Regions from separate parts of the Chryseobacterium sp. BIGb0232 genome, predicted to be linked through region 3. Evidence: riboswitches for the same ligand, from Rfam matches in the RefSeq annotation. Region 3 holds a riboswitch; each other region holds the start of a gene.
The links. Region 3 has a riboswitch for cobalamin ahead of M2372_RS12260 (TonB-dependent siderophore receptor). Riboswitches for the same ligand answer to the same signal wherever they lie in the genome.
Positions count from the first base shown of each region.

Region 1: another riboswitch for cobalamin. It lies ahead of prpB (methylisocitrate lyase); the one in region 3 lies ahead of M2372_RS12260 (TonB-dependent siderophore receptor).
Region 2: another riboswitch for cobalamin. It lies ahead of M2372_RS08470 (T9SS type A sorting domain-containing protein); the one in region 3 lies ahead of M2372_RS12260 (TonB-dependent siderophore receptor).
Region 4: another riboswitch for cobalamin. It lies ahead of M2372_RS04565 (TonB-dependent siderophore receptor); the one in region 3 lies ahead of M2372_RS12260 (TonB-dependent siderophore receptor).

Region 1 is NZ_JANUEH010000001.1:561,601-566,502, reverse strand. Features, by position in the region: gene M2372_RS02445 (bifunctional 2-methylcitrate dehydratase/aconitate hydratase) at 1-34, opposite strand, end outside; gene prpC (2-methylcitrate synthase) at 71-1,225, opposite strand; gene prpB (methylisocitrate lyase) at 1,212-2,120, opposite strand; cobalamin riboswitch at 2,561-2,756, opposite strand; gene M2372_RS02430 (helix-turn-helix transcriptional regulator) at 3,094-4,092, opposite strand; gene M2372_RS02425 (VOC family protein) at 4,265-4,902, shown strand, end outside.
Region 2 is NZ_JANUEH010000002.1:537,382-542,283, reverse strand. Features, by position in the region: gene clpP (ATP-dependent Clp endopeptidase proteolytic subunit ClpP) at 1-396, shown strand, start outside; gene M2372_RS08470 (T9SS type A sorting domain-containing protein) at 601-1,716, opposite strand; cobalamin riboswitch at 1,787-1,977, opposite strand; gene M2372_RS08465 (esterase-like activity of phytase family protein) at 2,233-3,498, shown strand; gene tpiA (triose-phosphate isomerase) at 3,659-4,417, opposite strand; gene M2372_RS08455 (GxxExxY protein) at 4,554-4,902, opposite strand, start outside.
Region 3 is NZ_JANUEH010000004.1:154,060-158,961, reverse strand. Features, by position in the region: gene M2372_RS12270 (MbnP family protein) at 1-329, shown strand, start outside; gene M2372_RS12265 (cytochrome-c peroxidase) at 346-1,365, shown strand; cobalamin riboswitch at 1,496-1,683, shown strand; gene M2372_RS12260 (TonB-dependent siderophore receptor) at 1,796-3,838, shown strand; gene M2372_RS12255 (YncE family protein) at 3,835-4,902, shown strand, end outside.
Region 4 is NZ_JANUEH010000001.1:1,065,691-1,070,592, forward strand. Features, by position in the region: gene M2372_RS04560 (hypothetical protein) at 1-344, opposite strand, end outside; gene M2372_RS04565 (TonB-dependent siderophore receptor) at 363-2,195, opposite strand; cobalamin riboswitch at 2,227-2,404, opposite strand; gene M2372_RS04570 (T9SS type A sorting domain-containing protein) at 2,661-3,962, opposite strand; gene M2372_RS04575 (helix-turn-helix domain-containing protein) at 4,166-4,902, shown strand, end outside.

The sequences.
Region 1 (4,902 bases), on a different contig from region 3:
GTTGGGGTCTTTCATTTGAAATGTGTGATGACATCTTTATTTTATAATTTAGTTATTAATTGTGATATGTTTATTTTCTGTCTTGTAGAGAGATGAATTCCTTATTTTCAGGACCTGTGTAGTTAGCACTTGGGCGGATAATTTTTCCATCCTGTCTCTGTTCAATAATATGAGCGCTCCATCCTGTAACTCTGGAGATAACGAAGAGTGGAGTAAACATAAGGGTAGGTACTCCCATTAGATGATAGGATACCGCAGAGAACCAATCCAGATTCGGAAACATTTTCTTTTCTTCCCACATGATGGTTTCCAGTCTTTCAGCGATATTATACAACAGCATATCTCCGGCTTCCTCAGAAAGTTCTTTAGCTACTTTTTTAATCACCACATTTCTTGGGTCCGAAATTGTGTAAACAGGATGTCCGAATCCGATGATCACTTCTTTGTTGACAATGCGCTGACGGATATCTGCTTCTGCTTCATCTGGCGAATTGTATCGGCTTTGGATTTCAAATGCCACTTCATTGGCACCACCATGTTTAGGACCTCTTAAAGCACCAATGGCTCCTGTAATAGCTGAATAAATATCTGAACCTGTTCCTGCGATCACACGGCTAGTGAATGTAGAAGCGTTAAATTCATGTTCGGCGTAAAGATTTAACGAGATCTGCATGGCTCTTACCCATGAATCAGAAGGTTTTTTTCCATGTAATAAATGAAGAAAATGGCCTCCAATCGTATCGTCATCTGTTTCTACATCAATCTCTTTTCCATTATGGGTATAGTGATACCAGTATAATAAACCCGAACTGAATGATGCCAGTAATTTATCTGCAATATCCCTCGCTCCGGCCATATTATGATCGTCTTTTTCCGGTTGAATACTGCCAATGGCGGATACCATGGATCTCATTACATCCATCGGATGTGCCGCTGCCGGAATACTCTTTAAAATATTTCTTACAGAATGGGGTAACCCTCTTAAAGACTTTAATTTAGCTTTGTAATTTTTCAATTGAGCTCCGGTAGGCAGCTGACCATAGATCAAAAGGTAAGCTACTTCTTCAAACTCCGCTTTTTCAGCCAGATCCAGGATGTCATATCCTCTGTAGTGGAGATCATTTCCACTTTTTCCTACGCTGCAAAGCGCTGTATTGCCTGCTGCTACTCCAGAAAGGGCAACGCTTTTCTTAGGCTTGAATGTTGGTTCGCTATTCGTTGACATTACTATTTTGTTTAAAAAGGTTATCTAATTTTTGTTCATAATCATGGTATCCAATGCTTTGATAGAGTTCTTCTCTGGTCTGCATAGTGTCTAATACATGGGCCTGGGTTCCGTCTTTGCGGATGTGTTCATAGACATTCAGGGCTGCTTTATTGGCTGCACGGAAGGCTGAAAGAGGGTAAAGGATCAATCCTACGCCTGCATCTTTTAATTCATCAACCGTATACATATCAATCATTCCAAACTCTGTGATGTTGGCCAATACAGGGATTCCCGCTGCATCAACGAATTTTTGATAAAAGCTTAGATCAGGAACTGCTTCGGCAAAAATAAAATCAGCACCGGCTTCCTTATAGGCAATGGCTCTTTCAAGAGTTTTTTCCAGCCCTTCATTGGCAAAAGCATCCGTTCTGGCTCCGATTACAAAACTTTCATCTGTACGGGCATCTGCAGCAGCCTTCAGCCTGTCTGACATCTCTTCTTTGGTTACGAGTTCTTTTCCCGGACGATGTCCACAACGTTTTGCTCCTACCTGATCTTCGATATGTAAAGCTGCTGCACCTGCTTTAATCAATGATTTTACAGTTCTGGCGACGTTGAATGCTGATGGGCCAAATCCTGTATCCACATCTACCAGTAAAGGTAAATCACAGACATTGGTAATTCTTTGAATATCAATTAATACATCTTCCAGCGTGGTAATTCCCAAATCAGGAATTCCTAAAGATCCGGCAGCAACGCCGCCGCCTGAAAGATAAATGGCATTGAAGCCGGCTTGTTTGGCCAATAATGCATGGTTGGCATTGATGGCCCCGACAATCTGAAGAGGACTTTCTTTTTGCATAGCCTTCCGGAATTGAGTACCGGGAGACTTCCAGTTTTCATTTTTAGTCATTGTAATATTTATGGTTTAGGTGAAATTTGTTTACAGATAGAGAAGAATAACGATCATGATTTAATTGCAGGGAAGTAAAAAGAGAATAATGAGTATCGCTTCGATTTGCTGCCAACAGACAGAAAATCTGTGTGTTTTTTAGGAAACAGCATTTCAGGATCTTGACAGATCTTTTGGGTGTGTAGGAATTATCGAAATGGGTTAGGTACATTTTTTACTTTTTACATGCATTAAACGCTATAAAAAGTTCCTGCAGACTTCACAATGCTTTGTGAGAAAGAAAAATTACGGAAAGGGGACACGGATGAGCGGTAGATTCATAGAAGAACCTGTTGTTCTGCTATTGTCCATCTCAAAAAATAATACGAGTTGATAAACTATTTTATCATATCATTATCCATACCGTATCATACCTGACTATAAGCTTCAAACCGCGAAAGCATCGTCAATTCGAAATAGGCAGGTCTCCTGACTTGTAACAGTTTTTATCATCCTTCCCATATGCCGGAGCATACAGTGGATATGAATTTGATAAAAACCTTTTTGTTGTTACTTACAGTTGCGCGACAGTTCGTGATTTGCACACGATTCCCTTTTAATACACAGCTAAGTGTTACCAATTTCGGTTGATAAAGAAGGTGTTAAGAACTCCTTGATGGTAAATATAGACATTTTATGAAAACGACAAAATATTTTATGCAAACAATAATTAATTGAATGTAATTTGCTGATAGCGTTTTGATTACGAAATGTGTCTTTTGATGTTTTTAAAATAATATCTGGAATTTGTCCGGTTTTTTCATTACCAAATTGTTAACAAATAAGATAGAATTTTAAATTGATTTAAATAAAAGGTGTGTTTTTGTAGTAACTTTTCATATTTAAAAACAGAAGGAAAATACTGAATAAGTTCAAAGCCTCAAAATAGGAGTTAATTTCTAAAATACTGCATTTAAAATGTAGGAAAAAAAAATTAACGGCTGATTCCGTTTCCGTATTTAAACTGGCTTGGAATGATGTTATATTTTCTCTTAAATGCTGCTGAAAAATGTCTGGAATTTTTATATCCAATCACCTCAGAAATTTCATTAATGCTTAAATCACCTTCAATAAGCATTTTTTTTGCCTGTTCCATTTTTATATCATTCCAGAAACTGAATACTGTGGTTCCAAATAGTTCCTTAAATCCTTTTTTTAAAGTAAATTCATTGGTTCCTACCTGATGGGCAAGGTCTATTAATGAACAGTTTTCATTGAGATTATTGACAATAAAATCTCTCACCGCATAGATCTTATCTTCATCTTTTTTCAGAAGTGATGAGGGTGAAGAAGTAGTATTAAAAAGCTGTTCCAGTTGTAAAAGAAGAAGTTCAGCCACCTTGGCTTCAAGGTAGATTCTTTTAAAAATACCTTTTCTGTCGCAGTGAATGATGTCGTTCAGAACCTGGTACATTTCCAGGCTGATCCGGCAATGGTCCGGATTGATAAGACATGAATGCTGTTTCTCAATAGCATTTCTGAATGTATTGAATAGTTCAGAGTCTTCAGGAAGGAATTTCTTAAAAAAATCCGGGGCTAAATTAACTTCCAGGATCTGCATTTCATGACCGTCGAATTCCATCTGGCCACTCATCTGATGGGCATAAATTATATTATGCTGATAACTTTCAAAACAAACTTTATTGTTGAAATTCTCTGAAAGAGCAGCGCTTTTTCCTTTTAACGAAAAATGCATTTCAACACTTTCGAAATCGGCCTCAAAGTACAGTAATACTTTATTTTCAAGTGAAACATTCCCGAAGCCAATGTGAACATTCTCAAAGCAGATCTCATGATAAAAACCATTTCCATAAGGAGGTTTCAGATGGGTAATACACTCTCTGATTTCGCCATCGTTCTGGTAATAGGCATTGGGATATTTTCTTTCCACCAATGTTCCACCAATTTTATCATCGTAGACCCGTAATGCCATTATTATTTTATTATGATTAGAATTCTCCTTTTTGCGGACTTTTTACTCCCTTTTGCGTACCTGTGTGCCCCAATTTTCATCTTAGATTTGCACAAAGATAAATAATTATTTAGAATGATTCTTAATAATGGACTTAGTTTTATCTATTAAGATCAAATAAAAAATAATAGAAATGAAGAATAATGTACAACTAAGTCATGTATTGTATCGGGTGCAGGATTTACATATTGCGGTAAAAAAGCTACAGGATGCAGGTTTTATTGTTGAATATGGAGCATACCCTGATAAGGCTTATAATGCTTTGATATGGTTTGAGAAAGGAGTATTTATTGAGATTTACCATAACTCCGGGCTTCCTGTTTATATACGATGGATGATGAAGATCTTTGGGTATCAATCTGTTTTAGAACGGATGAAACAATGGGAGAATATAAAAGAAGGCTGGTGTGAATGGTCTCTGGAGTCTGCATTGGAAAACCTGAATTCAGAGAAACAGTTTTTCAAAAGTGAAAATACAGGGTTCAGGTTTCATAAGGCTAAAAGAAAAGATGGAGATGGAAATAAACTTAAATGGGAACTTCTGATGCCTGATGATATTGATTTTCCTTTTTTAATGTCTGCCTATATTCCTAATCCCAGGCCCAAAGAAATTAATCATCCCAACGGAATTGTAGGAGTGAAAAATATTAAGGTAGGCACCGATTGTGTGAATACTCAGCTATTAAACCGCTTGCTCACCAATCAGGAAGGGTTAGAGCTTATACAAGGGAAAGGATTACAGACTGTAGAATTCATCAATTCTGATTTGAA
Region 2 (4,902 bases), on a different contig from region 3:
CCTGGTGGAAGTGTATATGCCGGTTTAGGTATTTATGACACCATGCAGATTATTAAGCCGGATGTAGCGACAATCTGTACAGGAATGGCTGCTTCTATGGGAGCAGTATTATTGGTTGCAGGAGAAAAAGGAAAGCGTTCTGCGCTTAAACATTCAAGAGTAATGATTCACCAGCCTTCAGGAGGTGCTCAGGGAGTAGCTTCCGATATGGAGATCAACTTAAGAGAGATGTTGAAATTGAAGCAGGAGCTTTATGACATTATTGCTCATCATTCAGGACAGACTTACGAATGGGTAGAGAAATCTTCCGACAGGGATTACTGGATGACTTCTGAAGAAGCTAAAAGCTACGGTATGGTAGATGAGGTTCTTCAAAGATCTACAGAGAAAAAATAATTGATTGTATAATCATAATGAAAAACGCATCCAACTTGGATGCGTTTTTTTGTTTGCGACGAATACGCGAATTTTTATTGTACGTTTCATAGCGGATTACTATGACGAAGAAATATCAAAATTGAAGACGCGATATTCCCCTCCGATGGAGGGGTGTCGAAAATTCAAAGAATTTTTGACGGGGTGATTTACCCATCTCCCTCTTTACTTCTTCACTATCTTATGTACAGTAGAACCACTCTTAGTCTTAACCTCAACCCAGTATACACCGGTATTTAAAGATGTAATATTAATCTTAGATGCCTGGGAAGTCATCACTTTCTGTCCTAAAGAAGAATAAATATTGACTTCTTTGATATTATCAGGAGTTTCAATCTGAATAAAATCACTTGCCGGATTTGGATAAATATTGAATAATGCTTTCTTGTTTACTGAAGCCACCGATAATGTAGCGTTATGTGCTTCAGTCGGGGTGAAAGGTCTTCTTTGTCCGAAACTTAATCCTAACCATGTATTGTTATTCAATTGTATCTGGCTGAGATCAGTTTTTTTCTGCCAGCTAGAAAGGTCTTCTCCGGTGTATAATTTCCAGTTTTCTGTTCCGGAGTTATTTCCTGTGAAGGTATTGAGTGATAGATTGGAAATTTGGTTATTGCTGGAAGTGAAATTGAAATAGGAAGCTTGTGACTGGATAAGCTGCAAAGCCTGTTCCGCTGTTATACTGCCATTATATTGAATTCCAAAAACAAATGAATTGGCTTGATCATTAGAATTATTAGTTCCAAAATCTACCACAACAAGACTTTTATTGGTTCCTGTTCCAATCCAATGGGTAATTTGTGATGAAGTATACCATTGGGAACTGTAAGCGGGTACTGGAGTTGATGGTGGGGTATCAATTTCATCCATTCCATAGGTTATTCCAAACCATAGTCCGTCTGTTAAAGCAGTATATCCTACACCATTATTTTGATTGGACATATTCCCTGCATTAGGTCCCGACCAGGTAATCCAGTAATCATCTGTACTTGGAGTATGATGATTGTATGTGAAGCTGTACAGGAACCCTGAAGGAATGTCAGCCTCTATTTTAGGCTCTGCTTCTACAATAGCATTAACCATATCTTCCGCCATTAAATTATCATCATCAAAACGATAACCCCAAACATAAGAATTAGGCGTGTTGTTGTCATTAAAATCAGCAATGAAATAGGCCTTTTTAGAACCGGTTCCCACCCAAAACTTAATGTCATTTTCTGTGAATTGAGCGAAGAAAAACTGCGTACAAAGCAGTAAGAAAAAAAAATAGATTTTTCTCATAATATAATTAAATTAAAGTTTTATTCCCGAAACTTATTAATAGGAAGAGACTGGTATAGTCTGATTCTAAAATTAAAAGTTTATTCAAGGCAGGTCTCCTGGCTCGCATCCTATAGCTAACCTTCCCGGATTTTGGTCCAGTGGTATCATACAGCTACAGGTAAAACAGCTTACAGTTGCGGGTACAGCTCAAGATTTGAATAATATTCTCACTTAATTCCCTATTATGAACAGTGTTCAACCTTAAAGACCGCAAATATATCATATAAATTTTTGATGCCTATTTTGTGAATTACATACCTGTTTTAACCTTTTATTAAAGGTTAATTGTATTTTCTGAATTTGAATTTGTTGATTGGTAATGGATTGGGTTTATGTGTTCGGATTTTTAAGTTAAATATGAATTTTTGTTGTTTATACTGAATTCATCTTTAGGTTCTATTGTTAAAATACAATTATCATTGCATTCAAGATCAGTTTATAATCAAGTTATACTTTCGCGCCATAAAAGTTAATATGAAAAAATTACTATTATCTGCTTTGATGATGACTGTATTATGGTCATGTAAAGATGATGACAATAATGTAAATAACCAGGATATTAATTATTCTAAACTTCCGCAGGAATTTCCATTTTCTACTTTGGCAACAATAAACGGAGTAGCTGTGATCAATGGTGGATTTGGCTCCGGAGCTGCTGCTCACCCTACAAGAAAAGGAGAGTTTTATGTGATTACAGACCGTGGTCCGAATACAGATTATCAGAATGGTAAAAAATTTTTAACTCCCAATTTTACTCCAACCATTATGCATTTTAAAATTAATGCTGAAGGGAATGTAGAAGTAATCAAATATATTAAACTTAAAAATCCATCCGGACAGCCTATTACAGGACTTCCAAACCCAGTAGGAATGGGAAGTACAGGTGAAGTAGCTTATGATGCATCAGGAAATGTTCTGGGAACGGATAAATATGGCTTAGACAGTGAAAGTATTGTAGCTGCATCAGATGGTACATTCTGGGTTTCTGATGAATACGGACCGCACATTGTTCATTATAGTGCTGATGGAGTAGAGCTGGAAAGAATAAGCCCGATTGGGGTAAATACAGGAAGTAGAAAATTACCTGCCGTTTTAGCTAAAAGAAGAGCCAACAGAGGCATGGAAGGTCTTTGTATAACTCCGGACGGGAAAACATTGGTGGGGACAATACAGTCCATGATGTTGGTGCCTTCAAAAGCTTTGGCAACGAACACAACCTTAACGAGAATCGTAACTTTCGATATCAGTACCGGAAAAACGAAACAATATCTGTATAGACAGGATGGCGGTGCCTCGGATTCTGTTTGTGACATTACAGCATTAGGAAATAATGAATTTCTTGTGATTGAAAGAGATGGTAATTTCGGAACACAGGGCGGAATTAAAAAGGTATACAGAATCAACTTAAGTGATGCAACGGATGTTACCGGAACTGACCTTGCAGCTGTAGACGGAATGAAAGTAAACGGAAAAGCGCTGGAACAGTGTACCTGGGATGAACTTGCCAACGCAGGAATTAAACCTGTTTCTAAAAAACTAGCGGTAGACCTGGTTGCTAAACTAGGATATGAGCACGATAAATTTGAGGGAATTGTTTATTTAGGAAACAATAAACTGGCTGTTTTCAATGATGATGACTTTGGGGTAGTAGATGATGGAAACGGAAATCCTAAAGCAAAAATACTTCCTAAAACAGGGAAGGTAGACAAAGGAACTATGTATATAGTCGATATTCAATAATTAGATTTTTTTAACGGAAAGCGGCGGGATTTATTCCGCCGTTTTTTATCGTATATCATTTAAATGGTTCCGCCGAGCTGGCTTTAGCCAAAACCTATAATAAAAGCCCCTGAAAAGTACTTTTCAGGGGCTTTGTATGTGTATATTGGTCTTCTCAATACTAGTTGAAAGCCTCAATGATCTTAGAGAAATCTTCTAATTTCAAAGCAGCACCTCCAATCAGACCACCATCAATATCTGGCTGAGAGAAGATTTCTTTAGCGTTATCCGGCTTCACAGAACCTCCATAAAGGATAGAAACCTCATCTGCTACTTCCTGTCCGTATTTAGCAGCAATCGTATTTCTGATGTGTGCGTGGATTTCCTGAGCCTGCTCCGGGCTTGCTGTTTCCCCTGTTCCGATCGCCCAAACCGGTTCGTAAGCGATAACTACCTTTTTGATCTCTTCTGCTGAAAGGGTAAAAAGAGCTACTTCAGTTTGATTTTTAACCACTTCAAGATGTTGACCCGCTTTTCTTTGCTCAAGTGTTTCCCCGTTACAATAGATTGGGGTAAGACCTTTATCCAAAGCTAATTTTACTTTTCTGTTGCAGTGAGAATCTGTTTCTCCGTGATATTGTCTTCTTTCAGAATGTCCAATTAATGAACCTGTAGCATCGATAGATTCTAACATATCAGCAGAAATTTCTCCTGTATAGGCACCACTTTCGTGCTCGCTCATGTCCTGAGAGAATACTCCAATTTCATCCTTTTCAAAGATATCTTTAGCCATCATTAAGTATAAAGATGGAGGAGCGATCCAAACCTCACAGTTCGTAGCATTATTGTTTTTATAGCTTAGCAATTGAATCATTAATTGTTGTGCATCAATTACATTTTTGTTCATTTTCCAGTTGCCTGCAACTATTTTTCTTCTCATAAGATTTATATTGATTTATTTTACTTTTTAATTAAATTTTTACTTTGCATCTGCGTTATCTGCAAAATCTGCATGTATTATTTTTTCTCTCGCAGATTAGTTTGATTTCGCAGATAAATGTAGTTTTAATAGATCTTTACAGATTATTGACCACTCTTTTTATATTATCTAAAATATTGGTTGTATTAAAGTTAATTAATAGCCCCAGTTTCTTGTCAGACAATCTCAAATAAGTATATAATTGTTTATAATAAACATTATCCAGCTCTTTTACAGATTTTAATTCTAAAATAACTTTATCTTCCACTAAAATGTCAATTTTAAAATTGATATCAAATTTTTTATTGTCATAATAAACAGGAAGTAAAACTTCAGACTTAACGCTCAATCCATTTTCTTCTAATTCGTAGATGAGAATTTTTTGATACACAGATTCAAGCAAACCAGGACCTAGCTGATTATAAACTTTGAAAACAGACTTTCGT
Region 3 (4,902 bases):
AGATGTCTATCCACACTGGGAGCACAATAAAAGGATCAGAAGGTAATTTCACTCAGGGAGTAGATGCATACAGAGAGGTTACTTTAAATCTTCCTGACAATGCCATAGTGGATAACAAAGCTCCTAAAATTATTATTAAAGCAGATTTTGATAAGTTGTTGACGGGTAAAATCAATACGATTGTATTGGTTATCGGAACAGGATCAGATGGGAATGCCACTCCGAATATTCATACTGCTAACCAAATGGTAAAATTTGTTGATAACCTTGGTGGAAATGGTTCAAGTGATATTTCCGGAATGTTTTCAGTGAGTGGTGTTGAAAACTAGACTCTTCTCTGCTGCAATGAAAAAAGGATTAAGTTTTTTAGCCATTATCATTCTGTTAATATCTTGTAATAATGATCGTTACGAACCTATTTCTGACGATAATCCACAGGTCTTGCTCAATATTCCGTCTGGGTTTCCGGAACTAAACAATTCGGTGAACTCTAATAAACCTACAAAATATGGAGTAGAATTAGGGGAGAAATTATTTAATGAGAAAAGGTTAAGTGCAGATAATACTATTTCCTGTTCCAGCTGTCATATTCAGGGAAATGCTTTTGCAGATCATAATGCACAAGGAATAGGAATTCAGAATAGAGTAGGGTTGCGAAATGTACCAGCGGTCCAGAATATGTTGTTTATGAAGTTTTATAATTGGGATGGCAATATCCTTCAATTGGAAAATCAACCCTTGGTTCCTATTATCACTCATGAAGAAATGGGCTCTTCTATTCTGGAAGTGATAGGGAAAATAAGGGATGATATGATGTATAAAGATTTATTCAGAAAAGCTTTTGGAGATGAAGCCATTACTGCTGAAAGGATTTATAAGAGTATTGCACAGTATGAGTACACCCTGATTTCTGCCAATAGCAAATATGATAAGGTAAAAAGAAAAGAAGGAGAAACTTTCACGGAAAATGAAGCTCTGGGATATCAGACTTTTCAACAGAAATGTGCGGGTTGTCATAATACAGAGTTGTTTACTGATCAGAGTTTCAGGAATATTGGGTTTCCTGTAAATCCGGATACCAATGAAGCCGGCCGTGGAAGGGTTACGGGTATTCCGGCAGATTATATGAGTTTTCGGGTTCCTTCTTTAAGAAATGTAGAATATACAGCACCTTATGGAAGTTATGGACAGTTCCCAACATTAAGGGCAGTCCTTGATTATTTTGACAAAGGTGTTTTATCTGCAGATAACCTTGATCCTGTTTTTAAAAATAATGGAAACAGAATTCCTCTCTCGGAGCAGGAAAAGACAAATCTTATCCTGTTTATGAAAACGCTTAGTGATCGTGAATTTGTAAAAAAATAATCACAGGTAAAAACAGAAAAACTCAACAAAAATTGATTGCTTAAATCCCGTTACAATGTAGCGGGATTTTTCATGTTTACTAATTGATAATCATTTTATTCTGCATGCCATCGTATCTGGTGAGAATTTTATATCTTTGCCGGAATTTGGTGAGCCATAATAAGCTCTTAAAAGGGAATCCGGTGAAAATCCGGAACAGACCCGCTGCTGTAAGCTCCGCACCAAAGTTTTTGAAGAATAGATCCACTGTTTTTAGGAATGGGAAGGATTTCAAAAACGGAGTAAGTCAGAAGACCTGCCAGAAATAATAAACGTTTGACGCTTTCGTGGAATAAAGCTTAGGACAACAATGATTCTGTGCAGTAACAGCTGTGCTTTGTCGTTGCTTTTCTTATATCCATTAGCGTCATCATGATCCATGAATGAGCTAATGATAGCAAAACTAAGTACATTTCAATTCCATAAAACTGTTTTCACGGTATTCGTGTTAACCTCTCAGATTCTGTTTTCTCAAACCAGAAAAAAAGACAGTATCAAAGGAGAAGTCATAAAGACTGTCAATATTTACAAAAAGAATTTTAAAGAAATCCTTCCGGCTCAGGTCTTACAGGGGGAAGAACTGGAAAGGCTCAACAGTCATTCTGTTGCTGATGCCTTACGCTATTTCTCCGGAGTTCAGATTAAAGATTACGGTGGAATGGGTGGTTTGAAGACGGTTAATATCCGAAGTATGGGAAGCCAGCATGTAGGTGTTTTCTATGATGGAATCCAGCTGGGAAATGCTCAGAACGGAGTGGTCGATTTGGGAAGATATTCTCTGGATGATCTGGAAGAGATCTCGTTGTACAATGGTCAGAAAAGTGAAATTTTTCAACCGGCAAAAGACTTCGGATCGTCAGGATCTATTTATTTACAACCCAAAACGCCGGTATTCACAGGAAACAGGAAAACCAATCTTCTGATAAGAGCAAAAAGTGCTTCTATTGATTTATTTAATCCTTCTTTTCGCTTAGAGCAAAAGATTTCAAAAAGAGTTTCAGCAAGCGTAAGTGCAGAATTTCTCCAAAGTGATGGGCTTTACAAGTTCCACTATAGCAGGAAATATCCTAATGGAGTTACTGCTTCTGATACCATTTCTAAAAGATATGATTCCGACATTAAAGCAAAGCGCTTTGAAACCGCTATTAATGGAACTTTAAATAACGGAAGCTGGAATATACGTGGGTATGGTTATATTTCAAACCGTGGTATTCCGGCGCCCATTGTGAAGAACCGTTTTAAGGCAAGAGGAGCAAGAATGCTTGATGAAAATTATTTTGTTCAGGCCAATTTCAGGAAAAAGCTGTTTCCTAAGCTTGAAACTCAGCTGAAGGCAAAGTTTGCTTACGATTACACTTATTTTAACGATACGGTATTGTCTCAGTCTGCGATGCCCGCTATCAATACCTATATTCAACGGGAGGTTTATCTTTCCTCTTCCAATGTATACTCCATTACTCCTAATTGGGATGTCAGTCTGAATGGAGATTTTCAGTACAATAATCTGGATGCTAATTTGTATAATTTTTCATATCCTACCCGCTATACTACGCTTGTAGCTTTAGCTTCTACCTATCAATGGAACAGATTTAAGTTTTTAGGAAGCCTTTTAGGGACATTTACCTTTGAGGAAGTAAAAATGAATAAGCGCCCTGATGACAGGAGAGAATGGACACCCGCTTTCTTTATGAGCTATCAGCCGGAAGCAATACCAGAGCTGACCCTCAGAGCTTTTTATAAAAATATTTTCAGATTACCAACCTTTAATGACCTGTATTATACGAGTGTTGGAAATACGTATTTGCAACCTGAGTTTACTCATCAGTATGATGTGGGATTTACCTATCAGAAAAGGTATGATCATTCCCTATTTAAAGGTCTTTATGTAAAAGTAGACGGATATTACAATAGAGTAAAAGATAAAATTGTTGCTGTACCTACCACTAATATGTTTCGTTGGATGATGGTGAACCTTGGGAAGGTTGAAATCATTGGAGCAGATGTAAACGTACAGGCTGAAATGATGTTAGGGAATGTGAAAATTAGACCATTATTATCGTATACCTATCAGAAGGCTCAGGACATAACAAACAATGCCGGAGAGAAAGAAACTTATTATGGAGAGCAGATCCCTTATACACCATGGCATAGCGGATCCTTTACCCTAATGGCTGATTATAAAGACTGGAGCTTCAATTACAGTACAATCTATGTAGGAAAAAGATATGATGGGCAGCTGGATAATATTCAGTATAATTTTATTCAGCCTTGGTATACCCACGATCTTTCTATTCAGAGAAAACTGAGCCTGGCCGGACATCCTTTTAAAATCAATCTGGAAATGAATAATGTTTTTAACCAGTATTATGATGTGGTACTCAACTATCCTATGCCGGGAAGAAACTTCAGACTCACTTTAAACTTTAATTTATGAAAAAGCTAAATATTTGTTTTCTGTTTTTGACATTGATTGCGCTTGTTTCCTGCCGCACCGATGATGTCATTATTCCTATGGAAGTAGTGGAAGGGCTTAACCCTGTTGAGAATACAGCAATAAAAGGATTCTATGTATTGAATGAAGGAAATATGGGAAGCAATAAATGCACCCTTGATTTTTTTGATTACACCAAAGGAACCTATTTCAGAAATATCTATTCCGAGATCAATCCAAATGTTTTAAAAGAACTGGGTGATGTAGGAAATGATATTAAAATCTATGGCAGTAAGCTCTACATTGTGGTGAATGTTTCCAATACCATCGAAGTGCTGGATGCGAAGACAGCCAAACATATCAAATCTATTTATTTACAGAATTGCAGATACATGACCTTTAAAGGTGGGAAAGCCTATGCCAGCAGCTATGCTGGTCCTGTGGATATCAATCCGTTAGCACCTAAAGGAAAAGTTGCAGAAATAGATACGGTATCGCTGACTGTTCAGCGTACAGCAACAGTAGGATATCAACCTGAAGAAATGGAAATTGTGGGTAATCAATTATTTGTTGCCAATTCCGGAGGATATATGGTTCCAAATTATGACAGAACTGTTTCAGTAATTGATCTGAACACTTTTACAGAAAAGAAAAAAATTGATGTAGCCATCAACCTTCACCGTCTTAAAAAAGACAATTACGGAGATCTGTATGTAAGTTCAAGAGGAGATTATTACAACGTTCCTTCCAATTTATATCTAGTGGATGCAGCAACCGGAGTGATCAAGAAAGACTTTCATATTGCCGTTAGTGAAATGACCATCGTAAATGATAAACTGTATTATTACGGAAATGAATTCAATTACAATACTCACGCGTATGTAAAAACATTTGGAATCATAGATGTAAAGACCGAGCAGGTTATTTCCAACAGGATTATTGATAAGGAGTATGAAACAATCATTAAAACGCCTTACGGAATAGCAGTAAACCCAATTACCGAAGATATTTATATGACAGATGCCAGAAACTATGTGTCCATGGGATTTGTATACTGTTTTGATAAA
Region 4 (4,902 bases), on a different contig from region 3:
GTTTGTACTTTAAATGTTTTTCGGTTTACAATATCAATTTTGTTAGGAATATTGGCAACAAGATATGCTTTATCTCCACTGAAACCTATACTCTGAAGTACTTTTCCGAAAGCTTCCCCTTTATTATTGTTAGCATAAATATTACTATAAACTGTTCCCAGATTATTACTAATAAAAGTAACATCAGAAGTAGGTTTTGTAAAACCACCTTCATTAGAAACAAGTATTCCGTTTGTATAATCCACTTGCGTTTCAATTGTTTCAGCATCATTATCGCTGCTACATGAAACGTTAAAAAGTAGCATTGAAGCAAATGCAAGAGGTAAAATTCTTTTGATATTCATATATATTAAATTTTATTTTTAAAAATTGATATTTAAATTCACACTGTAATTTCTTCCGGGTAACGGATAAGCAAACATAGTATAATAAGTCTGATTGAATATATTATTGATTTTAAAACCCAGTGTATAATTTTTTAAAAATGTAGCTCCAACGCCAGCATTCATTATAAAATATTCTTTCAGAGCCTCACTTTTCTTCTCATTGGAGTCTGTATAAGTAAGCCCGGTAAACAATCCCTGAGCATATACTTTTATGAATTCATACTGATAATCAACATTTCCGGTAAATTTATGGAAGGGAACGTACATCAGCTGTTTCTTTTTTTCCAAATCCTGAGAATTTGTGTAGCTATATCCTAAACCTACATTCAGAAAATGCTTACCAAAACGTTTAGCAAATTCCGCTTGGGTTTCCACTCCGTAAGATCTTACATGCTCAGTATTTACAGGGCTATAAATCCCTGAAGAATTAGGAAGCCATCTTATCATATCTCTGATATCCATATAATAAGGAACCACGGAAAGTTTGAAATCACCGACTTTAAACTGATTTCTCAATTCAAACTGGTAAGAGGTTTCCGGTTTTAGATCTTCATTTCCTCCAGGTCTCCAATATAGATCATTGAAAGAAGGGGCTCTGAAATTCCTTGAAACACTTAATCCAAGATTATACCAGCGTAAAGCATTCCATTTTCCTGAAAAAGAAAATAAAAGAGGAGACTTAGTCACTCCAACAAAATCCTGTCTTATTCCAGCTTCAATACGTAAATCAGTGGTAGGAAAATATCTTATCAAACCGGCAACAGACCCCATATTCCGGCTTACCTGATCTATTCCGGAGCCATAGCCTTCGCCTTTATTCAGCTGGTATTCTCCAATGATATTGAAGTTCCATTTTGAGGTAAGAAAATAATTGAAATCATTCTTCAGAATATAGTTCCTTCCGGTCCCACTACTGAATTTAGGTCTTTCTATATCATTAAAATACTTAAAATTTTCTTCTGTATAAGCTACTTTAAAAGAGTTATTAAAGCTTGTTTTATTCCAGTCCCAGGAAATCAGACTTCTTACATTTTGAGTCTCATATTTCGTTTTCGTTTCCTTATCAAAGATAATTGGAAAATGTTGTTGTCCGTTAAACCATTCTGAAATCCATGAAATCTGATGATGAGGAGCTAATTTATAAGCGGCAGCAATATTAAAGTTCGTATTATAATACTCCCCGTTAAGATTTATATAATTCCTAGGTTCTTTGTTTACTTCGTAAGCATTCTCACTAACAGAATAATTTCCGGAAGCTTTAAAACTGAATTTCTCATTGCTGTAAGAGCTTTTAACAAAATTATTATAGGTATTGAAAGAACCTGCCTCAGAGAACAATGTTCCATGAAAGCCTTTATTAAAATTAAGGCTATTATCCAGATGAATGCTACCTCCAATAGCTCCGGAACCATAAGTAACACTTCCGCCACCTGCCTTTATTCCAATCTGATCATACCCGAACAGAGAAAGATTGTTTACATCTCCCTGGCCCAGAAAATTGGAATTAACATTAATTCCGTTCCAGACAAAGGATGTCTGTTGAGCAGTAGTTCCTCTAAAAGATGGTGAAGCAGATCCACCACGTGCATTTTCTTTAATATAAATTGAAGACTGAAATCTTAAGAGTTCTGAAAGATTGCTGGAGTTTTTTTCAACCTCTTCAGCATTGATTGTTTTCACAGGATGAAATTGTTTCACCTTGTTCATCTGGCTATCGAAGATATAAATTGTATCAACAGCTTTCTCCTGTCCGAAAAGAAAGCAGCCATATGATGACAAAAACAGTATTAGAGATCTTTTTATATCCATATTATTCTACTTTTCCTCCGAAAGCAATATGTTTTTTGATTATTATTCTGGCAGGTCTCCTGACTTTCGCTTTCTGCGCCTTCCCGTTTTATACAGTGGCTGTGTACAGAAATTTTTATTGCGATCTACAGTTGCGGGGACAGTTTGGGAGTTTCACCCAATTCCCTTTTCATTCCAATATACTGGAAACCAAAATTTTTGCAAAGATAGTTTTTTAAATGTATTAGACAAGAACGGACTTATTTGGATATAACCTGAAGTCAGGAAACTGAAAGTCATTTTTAATTTTACTATTCCTGAAAGTCGTCATAAAACTACTTTAAAAAGGGGGAAAAGATGGTATTATTACTCTTTATCATCTTTCATCATTTCCTTTTTCTGATATTTATCAATTTACAAAAATAGCTACCTCCAATATTGAAAGCAGCTATTCATGGTATAACTATTATTAAAATTTGCTGATTTTTACTTCTTGATAAATTTATGGTTCTGTTGCTTACCTCCTTTCTCTGAAAGCTGAAGTACATAGTTTCCTTTCGGTAAAGATGATACATCAATCTGGTCCTCTATGGATGGGAATGATTTCACTATTTGTCCTACCATATTATAAACTTCTGCCTTTTCAATTTTTCCGGATCCTTTAAAGTATAAAATATCATTTACCGGATTAGGATAAATACTGATTGAGCTTTTATTTTTATCATTTTCTACATCTCTCACAGATAAATATCCTGTAAGGTCCAGATAAAATGCGACCATCTGATTAGAGGCATTCATTCCCATTCCTGCTATTTTTTTACCATCCTGAGAAATGGCCAATGGAAGCCCCATTATCACACCATTAGTATCAATTCCTAAACTTGTTGCATAGTCATTGAGGTTAATACGTCCACTCTCTTCTGTCCAGATAAAACCTTCTCCAGACATTGGTGGCGCTCCAAATGCCCTGTAAAAGCCGATAACCCTTGTGCCATCTCCAGAAACCCCCGTTGCCCCTCCTTTAAAAGAAAATGAAGCATTGGGGTGCGTTATATACGTCACTCCGGTTGCTGCCTTCCAAACATAAGGATTCGGATTTGCGGAACCAATAATCGTATTCCCGTCCACGGAAACAGCTCCTGCTTCTCCTACATTGCTCCCGTTGGCATCCGTAATGAAGCTTTCCACCCCATCTATCCATTTTGCACCACTTCTGGTTCCTGTAGGTTCATCCTGCCATCCTACAACAACAGATCCGTCTGCATTTATTGCATTTGCTCTCGAGCTTCGCCCGCTTACCATACTCCCCAGATCTACCACCCCGTTTGTTCCATCCCATTTTACAGCATGGGCATTTGCTGCAGTAAGCCATCCAAGTCCTACAATTGCATTTCCATCCGGAGACATTCCCCATGTAGAACTTACACTACCATCCCAACCGGTGGGAACGAGCCCGCCTCTATTCGTCCAGGTAGCAGAACTTACTTCATAGGTTGAAATTTCATTAAAACCTGTCGCTGTATTGGTCACTGAAGATGCGATCTTCATTCCATCGTTAGAAACAACTGTTTTTCCGGCAGCCGGATATCCGTTTGATACTGTACCTATCTGTACGATCCCCGTATTTGCTGTCCACATAAATATTCCACCGCCAGTAGTGTGCATGCTTACTACTCCTTTATCAGAAACCGCACCCACATTATAATTTCCAAGTCCCATTACAGTAAACTGAGCTTCCACTACACCAAAATTAAAAAAGAAACAAGCAGCTAACACCTTTATTGACATTTTATAAAAATTTACCATATATGATTATATTTAATATTTTAAATTACCGAAAACAATATTAATATTATATTTACTCAAACAAAAGAAATAGGCTTTCACAATTCGTGAATTTCAAAAGAATCATAATTTTAAAAACCTAGTAACCAAACACTTAAACAAATGTCGTTTTGAAGACTTATTTCAGGAGGATTATTGAAAGAAACATGAAAAACAAATTGTTATTCAGAAAAATGTTTGAAAATAGCAGATGGATTTTTCTGCTGATCTTCGCATTCTCTTCCTTTATTGCCAAAGGGCAGACCGGTCCTGATTTTAATATTATAACAGATAAGGCATTCCAGAAACTATATCAGAATCCTGACGACTGTATAAGTTATACCCAAGGAATTCTGGTAAGCGATCAGGATATAGAGCATAAGATTATTCTTCAAAATATCATTTCACAGGCATTTGCTATGAAGGGAGACTATATGCAGTCTGTCAATAGTTTTTCTCAAAAAGAAGATCAGGATCAAAATCTTTCTTATTTCATGCAGGTTTTTGGTAACTATAATCTTGCAGACCAGTATCAGAATCTGGGTTTATATAATCAATCAAAAAAAATCATTGCCAGCCTCTTATCAGATCAGAAACTTCTGAAAAGCAATCATCCAAAATTCAGGATCACCACAGCCAAACTCTATCAGCTACAGGCTTTAAATCTGGGCATTAACAGGGATTATCCGAATGCGTTAAAAAATCTTGACAAAAGTGATCAGTACATCAGTAATACTGATGATGAGAATAAAATCATACAAACAGAAAATAGGATTTTCCGCTCTTCTTATTTGATGAAAGAAAATAACCTGATTGAGTATAAAAACCTGATAGAAAGTATCATTTCTGACCTTGAGCAACAGCAAAACCAACCATTTTTACTCAGCTTAGCTTATGAAAACTT